One region of the Streptomyces taklimakanensis genome, then DNA from elsewhere that is predicted to be linked to it. Evidence: riboswitches for the same ligand, from Rfam matches in the RefSeq annotation. Region 1 holds a riboswitch; the other holds the start of a gene.
What was found. Region 1 has a riboswitch for glycine ahead of gcvP (aminomethyl-transferring glycine dehydrogenase). Riboswitches for the same ligand answer to the same signal wherever they lie in the genome.
Positions count from the first base shown of each region.

Region 2: it holds a riboswitch for glycine, as region 1 does, so the genes downstream of both, gcvT (glycine cleavage system aminomethyltransferase GcvT) here and gcvP (aminomethyl-transferring glycine dehydrogenase) in region 1, are expected to answer to the same signal.

Region 1 covers NZ_WIXO01000001.1:5,400,235-5,407,477, forward strand. The annotation lists gene F0L17_RS23745 (DUF881 domain-containing protein) at 1-691, shown strand, start outside; gene F0L17_RS27820 (FHA domain-containing protein) at 817-1,626, shown strand; gene ftsR (transcriptional regulator FtsR) at 1,650-2,438, shown strand; gene F0L17_RS23760 (bifunctional nuclease family protein) at 2,525-2,998, shown strand; gene F0L17_RS23765 (MerR family transcriptional regulator) at 3,183-3,782, shown strand; gene F0L17_RS23770 (DNA polymerase IV) at 3,874-5,358, shown strand; gene F0L17_RS23775 (PRC-barrel domain-containing protein) at 5,274-5,651, opposite strand; glycine riboswitch at 5,810-5,906, shown strand; glycine riboswitch at 5,908-6,026, shown strand; gene gcvP (aminomethyl-transferring glycine dehydrogenase) at 6,091-7,243, shown strand, end outside.
Region 2 covers NZ_WIXO01000001.1:4,206,399-4,213,641, forward strand. The annotation lists gene gcvT (glycine cleavage system aminomethyltransferase GcvT) at 1-1,059, opposite strand, end outside; glycine riboswitch at 1,277-1,388, opposite strand; gene F0L17_RS18735 (AAA family ATPase) at 1,644-2,297, shown strand; gene F0L17_RS18740 (enhanced serine sensitivity protein SseB) at 2,354-3,130, shown strand; gene F0L17_RS18745 (enhanced serine sensitivity protein SseB C-terminal domain-containing protein) at 3,378-4,175, shown strand; gene F0L17_RS18750 (ABC transporter substrate-binding protein) at 4,436-6,097, shown strand; gene F0L17_RS18755 (ABC transporter permease subunit) at 6,188-7,192, shown strand; gene F0L17_RS18760 (ABC transporter permease) at 7,192-7,243, shown strand, end outside.

The DNA.
Region 1 (7,243 bases):
CCTGTGGCCACCGAGGGTGAACCGCAACCAACTCACCGTCGCGCTGTTGCTGTTCGTCCTCGGGCTGGGACTGGCCATCCAGGTCCGTTCCACCAGCGAGAGCGATCCGCTGCGTGGCGCGCGGCAGGAGGACCTGGTGCGGATCCTCGACGAGCTCGACAGCCGCACCGAGCGGCTGGAGGACGAGAAGCGGAGGCTGGAGGACCTCAAGTCGGAGCTGGAGAACAGTTCCGACCAGGCCGAGGAGGCCCGTCGGCAGACGCGGGAGAGGGCACGGCAACTCGGTGTGTTGGCGGGTACGGTCGCCGCCGAGGGGCCGGGTATCCACATGGTGGTGAACGACACGGTGGGCACGGTGGAGGCGCACATGCTCCTGGACGCCATCCAGGAACTGCGCGCCGCGGGCGCCGAGGCGATCGAGGTCAACGACGTCCGAGTGGTGACGAGCACGTACTTCACCGACAGCGACGGCGCCGTCAGGATCGACGGCCGTAGAGTGACCTCGCCGTACCGGTTCGAGGTCATCGGCAACCCCCAGGATCTCGAGCCGGCGCTCAACATCCCGGGCGGTGTCGTCCAGACCATGGAGAAAGAGCAGGCCACCGTGTCGATAACCCGATCAGAGAAGATCGTCGTGGATGCCTTGCGATCGGCGAAGCGACCTGACTACGCTCAGTCGCCGTCGCAGTGAGCCGGCACACGGAAGAAATCGGGGGGTCGGCGGGCTTGCCGGCCGGTGGATGAGGGAAACTGTCCGAAGGCCAGGGACGTTGTGAGGACGTCCGGTTCGGCCACTGTGAGCATCGAGGGTCTGTCCTGCCCCACGGGCGGGTCTGTTTCGTGCGAGGGGAATCGCCCGTGAGTTTTCTTGGGAAGTTGTTCGGCAAGCGTCAGAACGCCGGTGACGGTGCCAAGCACCGTGCGCCGCGCGGTGGCGAGGCTGCCGAGGACGCCGGGCGTCCGCTCTTCCGCGACGAAGTCGCTTCCGGCGGCAATTCGGGTGGTCACGGCCCTGTCGCTGTTGACCAGGGGACGCCCGGCCGCATAGGTTCCGAGGCACCATCAACCTCGGGTGCGGGCGGAGGAACTGACGTGCCGGTCTGTGCGAGGTGCGGGAGCCGAGCCGCCGAGGCGAGCCGGTTCTGCTCCAACTGCGGCGCGCCGCTGCGAGGCGGTGCACCGGCTTCGGAACGCGCCTCGGAGACGACCTCCACCATCTCGATCTCCGGCCTGGAGGCCTACGACTCCGAGATGACGGGGCAGACGGCGCTGCCGGCGCTCCCCCCGGAGGCCCAGGCGGCCGTGGAGGCGCTGCCGATGGGCTCGGCTCTGTTGGTGGTGCGCAGGGGGCCGAACTCCGGAAGTCGGTTCCTGCTCGACAGCGAGCTGACGACGGCCGGACGCCACCCCCAGAGCGACATCTTCCTCGACGACGTGACCGTCTCCCGGCGCCACGTGGAGTTCCGCCGCGGCCCGGACGGCCGGTTCACCGTCTCCGATGTCGGCAGCCTCAACGGCACGTACGTCAACCGTGAGCGGATCGACTCGGTCGTGCTCAACAACGGTGACGAGGTGCAGATCGGCAAGTACCGGCTGGTGTTCTTCGCGAGCCAGCGAACCGTCTGAACCGACCGCCCCGGGGGCGTCGCATGGTGCAATCCCGGTCCGGTGGTGCCCGCAGGGGCACCACCGCCGCCGAATCCGGTCCGATGAGCATCGGAGCGGTGCTCAATCTCCTGCGGGACGAGTTCCCCGAGGTGACGATCTCCAAGATTCGTTTCCTGGAGTCCGAGGGACTCGTGGAGCCGCAGCGGACCCCGTCGGGATACCGGAAGTTCGGCCCGGCCGATGTGGAGCGGCTCAGTCGGGTCCTGCGTCTCCAACGCGACCACTACCTGCCCCTGAAGGTGATCCGGGAGCAGCTCGACGCGCTCGACCGCGGTGAGGAGATCAGACTGCCCGGACCGGCGAAGCCGTCCGACGCCCTGGACCCGTTCGACCCGGTGGACGGGGACCGGGGCGCCGACGCGGACGGCGGGGGCGGGGCGAACGGCTCTGGCCGTCCCCGCACGACCCGGGTGGGCCGGGAGGAACTGCTCGCCGCCGCCGAGGCGGACGAGGAGCAACTGGCGGAGTGGGAGTCGTACGGCCTGATCGGGCCGGCTCGGGACGGGGGGTACGACGCCGAGGCGGTCACCATCGCCCGGATCGTCGCGGACCTGGGACGGTACGGCCTGGAACCACGCCATCTGAGGGTGGTGAAGGCTTCGGCCGAGCGCGAGGCCGGGCTGGTCGAACAGGTGGTCGCGCCGCTGAGGCGGCACCGGAATCCGCAGACCAGGGCCCATGCCGAGAGCACCGCGAGGGAGCTGGCGACGCTGGCGGTACGGCTCCACGCGGCCCTGGTGCAGTCGGCGCTGGGGGCCCGGCTCCACTGACGATCCGCCGTCCTTCGGGTCCGGTTCGAACAGGCCGGAGGGTGTCCGACTACCCAAAGGGGGCGGGCACGTCCTAGGGTTGCTGTGTGAACGAGCTCGACGTTGTGGGTGTCCGGGTCGAAATGCCCTCCAACCAACCGATCGTTCTCCTGCGAGAAGTGGGGGGCGACCGTTATCTCCCCATCTGGATCGGTCCGGGTGAGGCGACTGCCATCGCCTTCGCCCAGCAGGGCATGACGCCCGCCCGCCCGCTGACCCATGACCTGTTCAAGGACGTCCTGGAGGCGGTCGGCCAGGAACTCACCGCCGTGCGGATCACGGACCTGAGAGAGGGTGTCTTCTACGCCGAACTGGTCTTCGCCAGCGGCGTCGAGGTCAGCGCACGGCCGTCCGACGCCATAGCGCTGGCCCTGCGCACCGGGACGCCGATCTACGGCAGCGACGGTGTGCTGGACGACGCGGGGATCGCGATCCCGGACGAGCAGGAGGACGAGGTGGAGAAGTTCCGCGAGTTCCTCGACCAGATCTCACCGGAGGACTTCGGGACCAGTAACCAGTGAGCCTGTCCGGCGCCGGGCCATTCGGGCACCCATTCCCGAGGGCGGGACACGCTAAACCACTCTTTGGGTGATTATCACTCGGCGTGCCGAGTGTGGCGATCGTTGACGCACCCCGAGTGACTGCCTACCGTCGATTGGGCAGGTCCCGGGCACATCCGCGGGACGCGAAGGACGGAGGGTCGGCGTGAGAAGCACCGGCGACAGTAGCGCGGCGGGCGATCCGTATCCGTTGCACGGGTCCTCCATACGGCCCACCGCCCAGTCCGCCACCGCGGTCCGGGACACCGCCTCCGAGCGGATCGGATACCGCGGCCCCACGGCGTGCGCCGCCGCGGGCATCACCTACCGGCAGCTGGACTACTGGGCCCGTACGGGGCTGGTCGAGCCCAGCATCCGTCCGGCGTACGGCTCCGGCACGCAGCGGCTCTACAGCTTCCGCGACGTGGTCGTCCTCAAGATCGTCAAGCGGCTCCTGGACGCCGGGGTGTCCTTGCAGAACATCCGCGCGGCGGTGCGGCACCTGCGCTCGCGGGGGCTCGACGACCTGGCGCGGATGACGTTGATGAGCGACGGTGCGACGGTCTACGAGTGCACCTCGCCGGACGAGGTCGTCGACCTCCTCCAGGGCGGCCAGGGCGTCTTCGGGATCGCCGTCGGTGTGGTGCGGAGGGACGTCGAGGCGGCCCTGTCGCGTCTCCACGCCGAGCGGATCGACACCGGGGAGACCCTGCTGGGGGAGAATCCCGCCGACGAACTGGCGCGGCGTCGCAACCGGGCGGGTTGACCGAGCGGCCGGCCCGCCGGGCCCCTTCGACCGCCGGAGTGAGGGAGGGGCGTCGCGGCCGTTGTCAGTGGCGTGGGGCAGCATCACGGGTGTGAGAAGGGCACCGACGGTCCTGCACCTGGACATGGACGCGTTCTACGCCGCGGTGGAGCAGGCGACCAAACCCAGCCTGCGCGGTAAGCCGGTCGTCGTCGGCGGCCTCGGCCCACGTGGAGTGGTCGCCACCGCCTCCTACGAGGCCCGGGTCTTCGGTGTCCACTCGGCGATGCCGACGGCCCAGGCGCGGCGGCTCTGCCCGAACGCGGCCTACCTCAACCCCCGCTTCGGCCTCTACCGCCGGGTGAGCGAGGTGGTGATGGGGCTGCTGCGCGAACTGTCGCCCCTGGTGGAGCCGCTTAGCCTGGACGAGGCATTCGTCGATCTGGAGGCGGGGGACACCGGTCCGCCGGCGGGGGAGTGGTCGGCCGCGGACGCCCGCGCGGTCGGCGAGCGGCTGCGCCGGGACATCCGGACCGCCACCGGGCTGTCCGGCTCGGTCGGGCTGGCCGGATCGAAGATGCTCGCCAAGGTCGCCTCCGAGCAGGCCAAACCCGACGGGCTGGTGATGGTCCCGCCCGGCACCGAGCGCGCCCTGCTGGCACCGATGCCGGTGCGTACGCTGCCGGGCGTGGGCCCCGCCACCGGCCAGACGCTGCGCCGGGCCGGGATAACCACCGTGGGGGAGGCCGCCGAGGCCGGGGAGGCCGAGCTGGTGCGGCTGCTGGGCCGGGCACACGGCGCGGCGCTGCACCTGATGGCCCTGGGAGTCGACGAGCGGCCGGTGGTCGCCGAGCGCGACGCCAAGTCGGTCTCGGTCGAGGACACCTTCGACGTCGACCTCACCGACCGCACGCGGATCCACGCGGAGATCGCGCGACTCGCCGACCGGTGCGTCGAGCGACTGCGGGGGGCGGGGCGCTCCGGGCGCACGGTGGTGGTCAAGGTGCGCAACTACGACTTCACCACCCTCACCCGTTCCGAGACGCTGCGCGGTCCGACGGACGATCCGGCCGTCGTCCGGGAAGCCGCGGCCCGGCTCATCGAAGGAGTGGACACCACCGCCGGCGTACGGCTGCTGGGGGTGGGCGTGAGCGGTCTGGTCGGCTTCGCGCAGGAGGACCTGTTCGCGCAGACCGCGGCCCTGGCCCCGAACGGGGAGGGGACGGCCGCTCCCGACGCGGCACGGCCGCCGGGCCCCACCTCCCCGTCGGAGGCGGCCCCGGCGGCCGGGGAGACGGTGGGGCACCGGCTGCCGCCCGGTCGGGACGTGCGGCACGCACGGTACGGACCGGGCTGGGTGCAGGGCAGTGGTCTGGGACGGGTCACGGTGCGCTTCGAGGGGCCCGGCACACCGCCGGGCCGGGTGCGCACCTTCGCGCTGGACGACCCGGAACTGGAACTCTCCGAGCCGCTTTTGCCCTGGGAGGGGACGTCGGGCGGACGGTCGGACGGTCAGCGCTCCGAGCCCGCGATCCGTCCGAAGGACATGTTCTCGTCGGACACGGGAGCACCGGTGTCCGACGTGTCCAGGCCGTAGTGGTGGTAGAGCCGGAGCTCCTGTTCGGGGGAGAGGTGGCGGCCCACGCCGAAGTCCGGTGCCTCCTTGACCAGGGCACGTTCAAAGGGCACTCGGAGCACCCCGTCCACCACCTCGCTGGGCTCCAGGGGCACGAAGGCGTCACGGCTGAAGAACCCGGTGCGCACCGCCGCCCACTCCGGAACGCCGGTGGCGTCGTCGAGGTACACCTCGTCCACGGTGCCTATCTTCCGCCCGTCACGGTCGAGCGTCCTGAGGCCTATCAGGTTGCGGGGGTCGATGTCGGTCTGCACGGCGGTCCCTCCAACTCCTCGTCCGGGAAACACCTGCTCGAAAACGGTTGCCACAAACAACCAAACGGCACATTCGGCCCATCGGCCACTCGGAGGGGCCCCCGCGACCGCCGTCGGGTTCATCCCCGTAACGCGCTGGTAGGCTCTGAAGTGGCTGTTGACCCCGAGCGGGAGAGTCCTTCGGCGAGACGCCGGAGGCGCCGAAGGAGCAAATCCTCCCCGGAATCTCTCAGGCTCACGTACCGCGCGGGCGAGGTCACTCTGGAAAGCAGGGCGGGTCACGGGCGACGAGCCGCGGCCCCTCCTCACCGACGGTGAAAGCCGGGCCGCGGGCGCGGGCCGGTGAAGCTCTCAGGTCGAGATGACAGAGGGGGAGGCCGTCAGGGCACCCGCGCCGTGGTGCCCCTCGCAGGTCGCACAGACCAGGAGGCCTCCGCAGATGACAGCAGACCGCACCTCCCGTACCGCTTCCCTCGCCGAGTTGGAGCGGGGCAGGCCCTTCGAGGAGCGCCACATCGGCCCCGACGCCGGCGAGCAGGCCAAGATGCTCGCCCAGGTCGGCTACGGGTCGCTCGACGAACTGACCGCCGCCGCGGTGCCCGAGGTGATCAGGAGCACCGAGGCGCTGCGGCTGCCCGAGGCCCGCGGCGAGGCGGAGGTCCTCGACGAACTGCGCTCCCTGGCCCGGCGCAACCGGGTGCTGGACTCGATGATCGGCCTGGGGTACTACGGCACCTTCACCCCGCCGGTCATCCTGCGCAACGTCCTGGAGAACCCGGCCTGGTACACCGCCTACACCCCCTACCAGCCGGAGATCTCCCAGGGGCGCCTGGAGGCGCTGCTGAACTTCCAGACCGTGGTCGCCGACCTGACCGGCCTGCCCACCGCCGGCGCCTCGCTGCTGGACGAGGGCACCGCCGCGGCCGAGGCCATGGCCCTGTCCCGGCGCGTCGGCAAGGTCAAGGAAGGCGTCTTCCTGATCGACGCCGACTGCCTGCCCCAGACGATCGCCGTCATCGAGACCCGCGCCGAGCCCACCGGGGTCGAGGTCGTCGTCGCCGACCTGTCGGACGGCATCCCCGCCGACGCCGCCGAGCGCGGCGTCTTCGGTGTGCTCCTGCAGTACCCGGGCGCCTCGGGCGCCGTGCGGGACCTGCGGCCGGTGATCGGGCAGGCGCACGAGCTGGGCGCGGTCGTCACCGTCGCCGCCGACCTGCTCGCCCTCACCCTGCTGACCTCCCCCGGCGAGCTGGGCGCCGATATCGCGGTGGGTTCCAGTCAGCGCTTCGGCGTGCCGATGGGCTTCGGCGGACCGCACGCCGGCTTCATGGCGGTGCGCGAGAAGTTCGCGCGGAACCTGCCCGGCCGGCTGGTCGGCGTCTCGGTGGACGCCGACGGCACCACCGCCTACCGCCTGGCCCTCCAGACGCGCGAGCAGCACATCCGTCGCGAGAAGGCCACCAGCAACATCTGCACCGCCCAGGTGCTGCTCGCCGTGATGGCCTCCATGTACGCCGTGTACCACGGCCCCGACGGACTGGCCGCCATCGCCCGCCGGACCCACCGCCACGCCGCCGTCCTGGCCCAGGGGT
Region 2 (7,243 bases), 1.2 Mb from region 1:
GGCCACACCCTCCGTGCCGGGCGCGGCGTGACCGGCGTCCACGTACGCCATCGCGATCGGCTTCCCCAGGGTGGGGGAGGGGGCGCCGGAGGAGACCTCGCCGATCACCGCACCGTCCGCGCCGACCACCGCGTACCCGGCGCGCGGCACCCGACGGCCGGCGGCGACCAGGCCGACCAGCTTCCGCGGCGGGTTCTCCGCGGCCTTCCGAGCGGCCTCCTCCAGTGCGGCGCGGCCGACGAAGTCACCGGGCTTGTCGAACTTCACCACACGGCCCAGGCCGGCGTCGAAGGGGGTGGTCCGCCGGGACAGCTCGTGCCCGTACAGCGGCATGCCCGCCTCCAGCCGCAGCGTGTCGCGGCAGGACAGTCCGCACGGCACCAGACCCGCGTCCGCGCCGGCCTCGGTCAGCGCCGACCACAGCGTCTCGGCGTCGCCGGGGGCGACGAACAGCTCGAAGCCGTCCTCGCCGGTGTAGCCGGTGCGGGCGATCAGCGTCTCCACGCCCGCCACCGTGCCGGGCAGCCCGGCGTAGTACTTCAGCCCGTCCAGGTCGGCGTCGGTGAGGGAGGCCAGGATGCCGGGGGAGGCGGGGCCCTGGACGGCCAGCAGCGCGTAGGCGTCGCGGTCGTCGCGCACGGCGGCCTCCGGAAGGCCGAAGCCGTCGCGCCGCTCGGTCAGGGCGTCCAGCACCACCCCTGCGTTGGCGGCGTTGGCGACGACCAGGTACTCCTCGGTGCCCAGCCGGTAGACGATCAGGTCGTCGAGGATGCCTCCGGACTCCTCGCAGATCATGGTGTAGCGGGCCCGGCCCACCGGGACGGCGGACAGGTGACCGACCAGGGCGCGGTCCAGGAGTTCGCCGGCCTGCGGGCCGGTGACGGTGATCTCGCCCATGTGGCTCAGGTCGAACAGGCCGGCGCGGGTGCGCACGGCGTTGTGCTCGTCGCGCTCGCTGCCGTAGCGCAGCGGCATCTCCCACCCCGCGAAGTCCGTCATGGTCGCGCCGAGGGCGCGGTGGACGGCGTCGAGGGCGGTGTGTCGGGGGGAATCGCTCATGGTCGTGGCTCCCAGGCGAGGCGGCCGGGCCGTGAACGGCCCGACGGACCGATGGACACGTCGGACGGGTCGGACGGTGAGGAGGACGGTGTGGACACGGTCCTCCCCATCTGTCATCGGAACCTGAGAGGTTCGCCACGAGTCCGCGCGGACGGACCTGGGCTTGCACCGTGGGTGGGACGTCTCCCGGAGGGAGCCGTCCGCTTTTCAGATGTGCCTCACCCGCGCGGTATCGGGGCCTGAGAGATTCAAGGGAGGACTTGCTCCTTCGGCGCCCCGGAAGACCACTGTGACCAGCGGTTTCCCGGGAACTCTCCCGCGCGGGCTCAAACGGCCGGTATGCAGTTCGCGCGCTCATCATCGCACGTCCGTCCCGGCGGCGGACGGGGTGGGCGCGAACCGGCGCACGGTGCGGCGCGGACCTGTGACGGACGGAGCACAAGGGGGCGCGCGGGAGCGGAGGGGAAAGCCGGATGTGTCGGGACGCGCCCGGTACGGGTAGTCACCTTGTCCGCCGTCATCCTTCTTGACACGCTCTGGGTACAGCCGCGGACACGTGGCGCGAAAGCGGGGAGGGCCTACCAGTGAGCAGCCTGGAGAGCGCCTGTACGGCGCAGGGTGGGGCCGGGGCGGTACCGCGGCGCGCGGCGGCGCCCGCACCGACGGGCGGGCGCGATCTGCGCGGGACGACGGGGGTACGGGTCCTGCGCTTCCCGGCGGGGGACCGGGTGGTCGTCTCCGGACTGCCGGGCAGCGGCAAGTCCACCCTGATCCGGCGCGTGGTGGCCGTCCACGAGACGGTGACGCGGATCGACTCCCAGGACATGCGGGAGCGCTGGGAGGCGCGGCTGCCGGCCCGGCTGCCGTACGCCCTCTACCGTCCCCTGGTGCGCGTCGCCCACTACCTCTCCCTGCGCCGGGCGCTGGCCTCGACGGCGAGCGTGGTGGTGCACGACTGCGGTTCCCAGGGCTGGGTGCGCCGCTGGCTGGCGTCGAACGCGCGGCGCCGCGGCCGGGCGCTGCACATGGTGCTGCTGGACGTGCCGCCCCCGGTGGCCCTGGCGGGGCAGGCGGAGCGGGGGCGGGGCGTGTCGGCGTACGCCTTCGCCCGGCACCGCAGGGCGGTGCGGCGCCTGGTGGCGACGTCGCAGGCGGGCCGACCGCCCACCGGCTGCGCCTCGGTGGTGTTGCTGGACCGGGCGGCGGCCGGTGCGCTGCGCGGGGTCGTCTTCGACTGAAGGTCTCCCCGGCCGGCGGCGAACGGGCGGTCCTCCGTTGCGGATAGGGTTTTCACATGACCATCCCGCAGCAGTACGGACCGGGACACGGCGGCCGGCCCGGCAACGAGCTGGAGGAGACGCTCGCCGCGTCCGTCGACGTCCCCGGGGCGGGTGCCCGGCTGCTGGAGGTGCTCGGGCGCAGCAGCCTGTGGGTGCCGCTGCCCGAGGGCGGCTCGCCGACCGCCCCGAACCTCGATCTGCCCACGGTCCAGCTCGACGGGGCGCCGTACGTGCCCGTCTTCAGCTCGGAGGAGCAGTTCCTGCGGTGCGCCGGCTCGCACCTGTCCTTCGCCGTCGCCCCCGCCCGCGAGTTCGCCCGCGGTCTGCCGCCGCAGGTGGGCATCGTGGTCAACCCCGAGGGCCCCGTTGGTCTGCCGCTGCCTCCGCCGGCCGTGGCCGAGCTGTGCCGCGAGCCCGGCCCGGAGGGTGTGCCGGGGACGGCGAGCGGCGCCCGGGTGCGGCTCTTCGAGCCCGACTGGCAGGAGGAACCGGTGGACTTCCTGGCCGCCGCGGCCGGGGAGTTCGCGGTGCTGCCGCAGGTCCGCAGCGCACGCCGCGGTCTGGCCAGCGTCGAGGGCGATCCGCCCGCGCTGTTCGTCGGAGTGGAGTTGGACCTGCTGGATCCCCCGGCCCGCGCGGCGGCGCACGACGCGCTGGGCCGGGCGCTGGGTCGGGAGCCGGTGCGCTGGCCGGTGCAGATGGTGCTGTTGGACGCGGCACGGGATCCGGTCGTGGACTGGATGCGCCAGTGCGTCAGGCCCTTCTACGCGCGCACCGATCCGCCGCGCTGACCCGCCGCGCCGAACCGGGTCCCCGTCGCGCGTCCACCGAGCCCGGGCGCACGCTCCGTCCGCGCACCGGCCCGGGACCCGTCCGTACGACCGCCCATCCCCCGCCCGAGTACCCGCGCCCGGGTGTGGGTGAGTACGTCCGACCCTGTCGGACGTGGCCCGTAAGCTGGTTGGATGTCGGGGCGGGACGCGCGCGCGGCCCGGTGCGGAAGTGCGGAGCACGCAAGGACGAGAAGGGGCGGCCCACGTGAGCGCGGGTGGAAGCGTCGATCAGCTGCTGCGCCAGGTGGCGCCCGGACGGTACGACGCCTACGAGGCGCTGCTGCACGCCCTCGCCCGGGACCGGGTGTGGATGCTGCTCTGGCACGGTCGGGCCGGTTCCCCCGACGCCCAGTACGGGAACATGGAGGTCGCCGGGCACGGCTACGCGCCCTGCGTGACGTCGGAGCAGGAGCTGGCGACCTCGGGCTGGACGCGGTCGCACGAGGTGGTGGGCGGACGCGAGGTCGCCGCCGCCCTCTTCCCCGACCGCTGGGGGCTGTGGCTCAACCCGCACGCCCCCGGCGGCGGTGTCGGCGTTCCCTGGCTGGATCTGCGCCGGATCGCCGGCGGGCTGGACCGACTGCCCGCCGGGCCGCTGCGCATCGGCGAACCGACGGTCGAGGTCCCCCACTTCTACGCCCAGCTCGTCCAGAACGCCCACCGCACCCCCGCCGTGCGCGCCCTGCGCCGGGCCTGGGTGCAGCCCGTGCTGGGGTCGCCGTACCTGGCGATCGGTCTCGACCTCTACGACGACGGTCCGCAGTCGGTGGAGTCCGTGCGGTCGATGATGCACCGGTCGGTGGCCTCGGTGCCCGAGGGGTTGGCCGTCTCGACCGTGTCGATGTCGGACGGCTACGACCCGGTCGCCATGTGGCTGCGGGCCAACTCCCGGCCCTTCTTCGACCGTGACGCCCACCAGGGCGCCGCGCCGGTCGCCCCGGTGGCGGCCCCCGCTCCCGGGTACGGCCCCGGGCACGGTTACGGTTACCCCCGCACCCACTGAGCCGGTACCGGGCCGGGCCGGAGCCGGAGGGGCACACCATCCGCCCGCCGGAAGGGGCGGTGTCGAGACGCCGCCGGAGTCATGGGGACCGGACGGGTTTCGTCCATGTTGCGCCGCTATGAGCTGCGGTGTCGCCGTTTCGGGAGCCGGGTCTCAGGTCTGTATCACCGACATGCGGACAGTTCACACCGCTGGTTGGGCGCAGTACTGTTCGGGCGACCAGCAGACCTTCCTACCGTCACCGACCCCTGAGGTGGAACATGCGAATAACCAGTTCCAGGGTCGTCCAGACGATCGCGGCCGCCCTCGCGGTTGGTGTGATCGCCACTGGATGTGCCAGCGAACGAGGCGAGAAGGGCGAGGGCGGCGACACCTTCGTCTTCGGCGCCGCCGGTGACCCCGGCTCCCTGGACCCGGCGCTGGCCAGTGACGGCGAGACGTTCCGGATCACCCGCCAGGCCTTCGAGGCGCTGATCGAGCACGAGCCGGGCGGCACCGAGCTGGTCGGTGGGCTCGCGAAGTCCTGGGAGAGCGACGAGACCGGCACCGAGTGGACCTTCGAACTCCGCGAGGGCGTGACGTTCCACGACGGTGAGAAGCTCACCGCCGAGGCCGTCTGCAAGAACTACGACCACTGGTTCAACTGGACCGGTACGTACCAGGAGAGCGCGGTCTCCTACTACTGGCAGAAGATCTTCGGCGGCTTCGCCAAGAACGAGAGCGAGGACGCCCCGAAGGCCAACTACAAGGGCTGCGAGGCGAAGGACGAGCTCACCGCCGTCATCAGCGTGCACGAGGCCACCGCCAACCTGCCCGGCGGCTTCTCGCTCCAGGCGCTGGCCATCCACTCCCCGAAGGCCATCGACGCCTACAAGAAGCAGGAGCTGAGCGGCGAGGGCGACGCCATCTCCTACCCCGACTACAGCCAGGAGGCCGGCACCGTCGCGGGTACCGGTCCCTTCCGGATCACCGAGTGGGACAAGGGCAACAAGGAAGTCACCCTCGAGCGGTTCGACGACTACTGGGGTGAGAAGGCCGGCGTCGAGAAGCTGGTCTTCCGCACCATCGCCGAGGAGTCCGCGCGCCGCCAGGCGCTGCAGGCCGGCAACATCCACGGCTACGACCTGGTCGCGCCCTCGGACGTGAAGACCCTGGAGAAGGAAGGCTTCCAGGTCCCGGTCCGCGGCGTGTTCAACATCTTCTACATGGGCATGTCGCAGGAGGCGAACGAGGCCCTGAAGAAGAAGGACGTCCGCCAGGCGATCACCCACGCCATCGACCGCGAGAACATCGTCAAGACGCAGCTGCCCGAGGGCGGCGTGGTGGCCACCCAGTTCATGCCGGACACCGTCGACGGTTACTCGGACAAGGTCGCCACCTACGAGTTCAGCACGGACAAGGCCAAGGAGCTGCTGAAGAAGGCCGGCGAGGAGAAGCTGAAGGTCACCTTCTGCTACCCGACCGAGGTCACCCGCCCGTACATGCCCGCCCCGGCCGACATGTTCGAGCTGATGAAGGTCGACCTGGAGAAGGCCGGCGTCACCGTCGAGCCCAAGCCCATGAAGTGGGCCCCGGACTACATCGACGCCACCGAGGCCGGCACCTGCGACCTGCACCTGCTGGGCTGGACCGGTGACTTCAACGACGCCTACAACTTCATCGGCACCTGGTTCGCCGGCTACGACAAGCAGTGGGGCTTCCGCGACGACAAGGTCTTCGACGCGGTGAAGAAGTCCAGCGCCGAGCCGGACGCAGCCAAGCGGGTGGAGCTGTACAAGAAGGCCAACGAGGCCATCATGGAGTACATCCCGGGCGTTCCGATCTCCTCCTCCCCGCCGTCCATCGCGTTCGCCGAGGACGTCAATCCGCCGAGGGTCTCCCCGCTGACGCAGGAGAACTTCGCAGAGGTCTCCTTCAAGTAAACGCATGACCGCGTGCAGGTCCGCCCGGCCACGGCATCCGAAGTGGCCGGGCGGACCTGCCCATGAGGACCAAGAAAGGGGCATCGCGGGGTGTTGCGTCTCGTCGTACGAAGACTGCTCCAACTGATACCCACCCTGCTGGGCCTGTCCGTTCTGCTGTTCATCTGGCTGAACCGGCTGCCCGGCGGACCCGCTGCGGCCATGCTCGGCGAGCGTGCGACCGAGGCGGACAGGGCCCGCATCGAGGCGGCCCTCGGGCTCGACCAGCCCGTGTGGGTCCAGTACGGCCGCTTCCTCAAGCGGCTGTCCGAGCTGGACCTGGGGGTCTCCACCCAGACCGGCCAGCCGGTGTGGGACGAGTTCACCCGGGCGTTCCCGGCCACGGTGGAGCTCGGCATCTCGGCCATGATCATCGCCATCGCCGTCGGTGTGCCGCTGGGCTACTTCGCCGCCCGCCGGCGCGGCAGCTGGCTGGACATCACCGCGGTCTCCGGCTCCCTGGTGGGCATCTGCATCCCGGTGTTCTTCCTGGCCTTCCTGCTCAAGGAGCTCTTCGCCGTCCAGCTCGGCTGGTTCCCCAGCTTCGGCCGCCAGACCACCGGCATCGACGCCACCGAGATCACCGGCTTCTACGTCCTGGACGGCATCCTCACCGGCGAGTTCGACGCGGCCTGGGACGCGGTGAGGCACCTGGTGCTCCCGGCCCTGGCGCTCTCCTCGATCCCGCTGGCCATCATCACCCGTATGACCCGGGCCAGCGTCCTGGAGGTGCTCGGCGAGGACTACGTGCGCACCGCCGAGTCCAAGGGACTGAGCCGTCAGGTGGTGCGCGGCCGCCATGTGCTGCGCAACGCGCTGCTGCCGGTCGTCACCGCCGTCGGCCTGCTCACCGGCGGCCTGCTGTCGGGCGCGGTGCTCACCGAGTCGGTCTTCGCCTTCGGCGGCATCGGCTCGTTCATCAAGGACGCCATCTCCCAGCGTGACTACCCGGTCCTGGTGGGCTTCATCATGTTCATCGCGGCCGTCTACGTCGTCATCAACCTGCTGGTCGACCTCGCCTACAGCCTTATCGACCCGAGAGTGCGGGTGCACTGATGAGCACCAAGACCGACAAGATCGACCGGCTCGCCGAGCTGACCGCCGTCA